2 regions of the Mesorhizobium sp. CNPSo 4684 genome follow, and region 2 is predicted to be linked to the other one. Evidence: predicted binding sites of a transcription regulator. Region 2 holds the regulator's gene; the other holds the start of a gene.
The links. The regulator HrcA, encoded in region 2, represses chaperone genes, less so after heat shock. The targets are predictions, from matches to a motif close to GTTAGCACTCNCNNNNNGNGAGTGCTAAC.
Positions count from the first base shown of each region.

Region 1: the regulator HrcA is predicted to act here: its motif matches at 998-1,026, upstream of AC04SG_RS02190 (co-chaperone GroES).

Region 1 is NZ_JBWLUX010000002.1:146,722-148,916, reverse strand. It holds gene groL (chaperonin GroEL) at 1-470, opposite strand, end outside; gene AC04SG_RS02190 (co-chaperone GroES) at 530-844, opposite strand; gene AC04SG_RS02185 (hypothetical protein) at 1,030-1,530, shown strand; gene AC04SG_RS02180 (usg protein) at 1,553-1,822, shown strand; gene AC04SG_RS02175 (DUF982 domain-containing protein) at 2,058-2,195, shown strand, end outside.
Region 2 is NZ_JBWLUX010000001.1:221,858-224,052, reverse strand. It holds gene rph (ribonuclease PH) at 1-318, opposite strand, end outside; gene hrcA (heat-inducible transcriptional repressor HrcA) at 572-1,657, shown strand; gene AC04SG_RS01145 (hypothetical protein) at 1,694-1,897, shown strand; gene AC04SG_RS01140 (PQQ-dependent sugar dehydrogenase) at 2,003-2,195, shown strand, end outside.

The sequences.
Region 1 (2,195 bases), on a different contig from region 2:
TCGACGTCGCCATTGGCCGAGATGGTGCCAACCTGGGCGATCTCGTCATTTTTGGTCACCTTGCGGGCATTGGTCTTCAGCTCAGCCACGATGGCTTCTACGGCCTTGTCGATGCCGCGCTTCAGGTCCATCGGGTTCATCCCCGAGGCGACCGCCTTGGCGCCTTCGCGGACGATCGCCTGGGCGAGCACCGTAGCGGTGGTAGTGCCGTCACCCGCGATGTCGCTGGTCTTCGAGGCGACTTCGCGCACCATCTGCGCGCCCATGTTCTCGAACTTGTCTTCAAGCTCGATCTCCTTGGCGACGGTGACGCCGTCCTTGGTGATGCGCGGGGCGCCGAACGACTTGTCGATGACGACGTTGCGGCCCTTGGGGCCCAGCGTCACCTTCACCGCGTCGGCGAGTATGTTGACGCCGCGCAGCATGCGCTCGCGGGCGTCGGAATGGAATTTCACTTCCTTGGCAGCCATTGGATCACTCCTTCACTAGGCAGTTCACTGACTGGATTGCGGTTGGACCAGAGCCTCGCTTAGGCGGCTTTCTTGACCGTCGCGGTCTGCTCGATCACGCCCATCACATCGCTTTCCTTCATGATGAGCAGATCTTCGCCGTTGAGCTTGATCTCCGTGCCGGACCACTTGCCGAACAGGATGCGGTCGCCGATCTTGAGGTCGAGCGGCGTGAGCTTGCCACTCTCGTCGCGGGCGCCTGGGCCGACGGCAATCACCTCGCCCTCTTGCGGCTTCTCCTTGGCAGTGTCGGGGATAATGATGCCGCCAGCCGTCTTCTCCTCGGCTTCGATGCGGCGGACCAGGATACGGTCATGCAATGGACGGAACGTCATATCGTTCTCCTTCAGGACAAACAGATTTTTGAGTTCCTCCACACCGGACCGGCAATATCGGGCCAGTGCGGGGCGCCGCGACCCTTTTCAGGCATCGCGCGCATATCGAACTAGTTTTGCATTTTCTGCGTTTCAAGAGGTCGCTGAAAAAAATTTGGCACTCGGCATTCCGGAGTGCTAGCCGCATGAATTCATGCAGCTATTTTTGCGGGGCGCGCGATTTTCAGGTCTTGAAATTCGGCCCGAATTCCACGAAATTTTTTGCGGTTGGAGACCCCGAAAAGGGTCACTGCAACACCAATAATGCCAAGGAGATTGTTAGGAAGCGGAGACTGTCGATGGAACGAACTTTCCCAAAAAACATCCCCTCGATCGCCCCTGAAACCACTGATCCTTCGCTTGACCGCCTGCTGTTTCCGGCGCGGCACTTTAGCCACCCCGATGAGGTGGTGGGCGACCGCACCCTCGACACTCAGGAGAAGCGCGCCATTCTTGCCTCATGGGCTTCTGATGCTTGCGCCGTCGACTCCATGCCTGCGCTGCGAAAGCCACCGGGTGCTGCGAACCCGGTGACATTTGACGCCGTCATGGATGCACTTCGCCGACTGGACGATAGTCGCGCCGAGGTAGGCTGTGACCTCGAGGAACGGCGTGCCCGAGAACGCCCGCAAAGACTTGATGCCTGAACGCGCGCGATAGGAGAGACGCATGGTCAGCAGGGAATTCCGGCTGCAGATGGAGGGCTACGGTCTCACAACTGCGGAAATTCACTACCACCTTCCCGATCATCCGAGCCTTTTGCAGCTCTACGTTTGGCAGGAATACGACCTGGCACCGGAATTCCCGACCCTCAAGGGGTTTCTGGATTACTGGGAGCGCGAACTCGAAGGAGCGCTGCATTCCGTGCGAGTCGCCCATCACCGCCTTATCCGGCCTTCCGAATGGCAGGCCGTAGACGGCATCTTCACAATTCAATAGCCGGGTCCGCTCCCCTTGAACTGGAAAGTGGCGTTTCCAATCTCTTTATGTGTCCAGCGCGGCTTGCCGGATATCGGGTTAGCAGGAGCCGAAGGATCGCATGGAAACGATGCTCTTTGAAAATCCGGTTTCCGCCGTTTGCCGTGGCATTCGCCAAGCTAGCCGACATCGTTTGCCGGGAGCCGCGCACGGGGAGGCAAGATCCAGTTGCGCCACGGTTTGAAGGGAGGTCACTATGGAAAGCGCGACGTTCAAACAACCGGTTTTCGTAAGAGACGAGAGCCATGTTGTCCAAAAGATCGGCTGTGTCATGGATGCGATAGAGTTTCTGGAAGAATGGCCGGTTGAAAGGCGCGGCCTCCTCCACGCTGCG
Region 2 (2,195 bases):
CGCCTGCAGGTCGACGACCGCGCGCAGCGAACGGCCGATCAGCCGCTGGATCTCCAGCGTGCGGCCGCCTTGTTTGCCGGCAGAAGCTTCACGGCGCATGCGTTCGCCGGTCGAGCGCGGCAGCATGCCGTATTCAGCCGTCACCCAGCCCTTGCCGGAATTGCGCATCCAGCCCGGCACCTTTTCCTCCAGGCTCGCCGTGCACAGAACATGCGTGTCGCCGAATTTCACCAGGCACGAGCCTTCGGCGTGTTTGGACACGCCGCGCTCGAAGGAGATAGCGCGCATTTCGTCGGCTTGGCGTTTGGAGGGGCGCATCGAGGCCTCTTTCTGTTCTTTTTGCGGTTGCGTGGGCGGCTTGTAGACGCATGCAGCCCATGGCGCAAAGGAAAATGGCCGCAAACGCGGCGCCGTGACCGCATACGGCATGGGGCGATCGCAAGAGCGACGCCGCTGGCCGCAAACGCGGCAGCGGGCGATCTGGAACAGGCGCCGCTGACCGCAAGTGCGGCAGCGGGTTGCGCAGGGGCGAAGGAAGTCTATATCCTTTAGCCGGAGGTTTTTGGCCCGAATGACCAAGGCAGTCACCGAACCCAGTCTGCTGGCACCCGCGCTGCAGTCGCTCGACATGCGCTCGCGCGACATTTTCCGGCGCATCGTTGATTCCTACCTCAAGGATGGTGAGCCTGTGGGATCGCGCAGCCTGTCGCGCATCCTGCCGTCGTCGCTGTCGCCGGCCACCATCCGCAATGTGATGAGCGATCTCGAACATCTCGGCCTGATCTATGCCCCGCACATCTCGGCCGGGCGGCTGCCGACACAGGCGGGCCTGCGTTTCTTTGTCGATGCCTTCATGGAGCTCGGCGATCTTTCCGACGAGGAACGCCGCGTCATCGAGGCGCAGGTGCGCGCCTCCGGCTCGGGCGCGACGCTGGAACACATGCTGACCGAGGCCAGCCAGATGCTGTCGGGCATGTCGCGCGGCGCCGGCCTGGTGCTGGCCACCAAGAACGAGGTGGCGCTGAAGCACATCGAGTTCATCCAGCTTGAGCCGACCAAGGCGCTGGCCGTGATGGTGTCGCAGAACGGCGATGTCGAGAACCGTGTCGTCGACCTGCCGGCCGGCATCACCGTCTCGCAGCTGCACGAAGCCTCCAACTTCCTAAACGCCCATATCAGGGGCCGCACGCTCGCCGAGGCGCGCATCGAGATCGCCCGTATCAAGGACGAGACCAGGGCCGCCCTCGACACGCTGTCGCAGGATCTCGTCGAAAAAGGCCTGGCGGTGTGGGCGGGCGCCGACAGCGGCCTGCCGGCGCGTCTCATCGTGCGCGGCCGCGCCAATCTGCTCGAAAATGTCACCGCCCACGCCGACATCGAATTGCTCAGGCACCTGTTCGAGGACCTGGAAACGCAGGACGGGCTGATCCAGCTGCTCGACCTCGCCGAGGACGGCCCCGGCGTGCGCATTTTCATCGGCTCGGAAAACAAGCTGTTTTCGCTCTCAGGCTCGTCGCTGGTGGTGGCGCCTTACCGCGACAAGGATGCCCGCGTCGTCGGCGCGCTCGGCGTCATCGGCCCTACCAGGCTGAATTATGCCCGCATCGTGCCCATGGTCGACTACACTGCCCAATTGATTACCCGGATGTTGAGATAAGTCCAAAGCCGGCATCACCGCAAAGGAGGGCGCAGAATGGCGCTTGAATCGTTCAAGGCCCAGATCAGTCTGCTGCTCGAGGAAATGGTCAACCAGCCCGAGGACGAGCACGAAATCCAGGAGCAGCTGCGCGAAAAACTTCGCGAAATGCGCGCCATGGGCCTGCCGCTGCCGGACGATCTCGTCGCGCTGGAAAAGCGGCTCGACGACGATCTCGACGTCGAGGAAGAGGACAGCTGACGGGTTTCGCTTGAATCTGCGCGCGCACGCTTCTCTTTTGTGGCGCTCGCGCGATATCTCTTCTTTGCATGACGCCCCGACCGGCGTGAATTCGAGGAGGACAGTATGATCCGGATTGCCGGCTTCGCGAGCCTTGCCCTGCTTGTGGCCACCAGTGCCTTCGCTCAGCAAGCCGATCAACCGCTGCTGACCGGCAAGGACGCTTTCGGCGACTGGAAGGCGGACAAACCGGGCGTGCGCCGGCTGATCAAGCCGCAGGACCTACAGGCGCCCTTTGTCACCGAATCCGCATCCAATG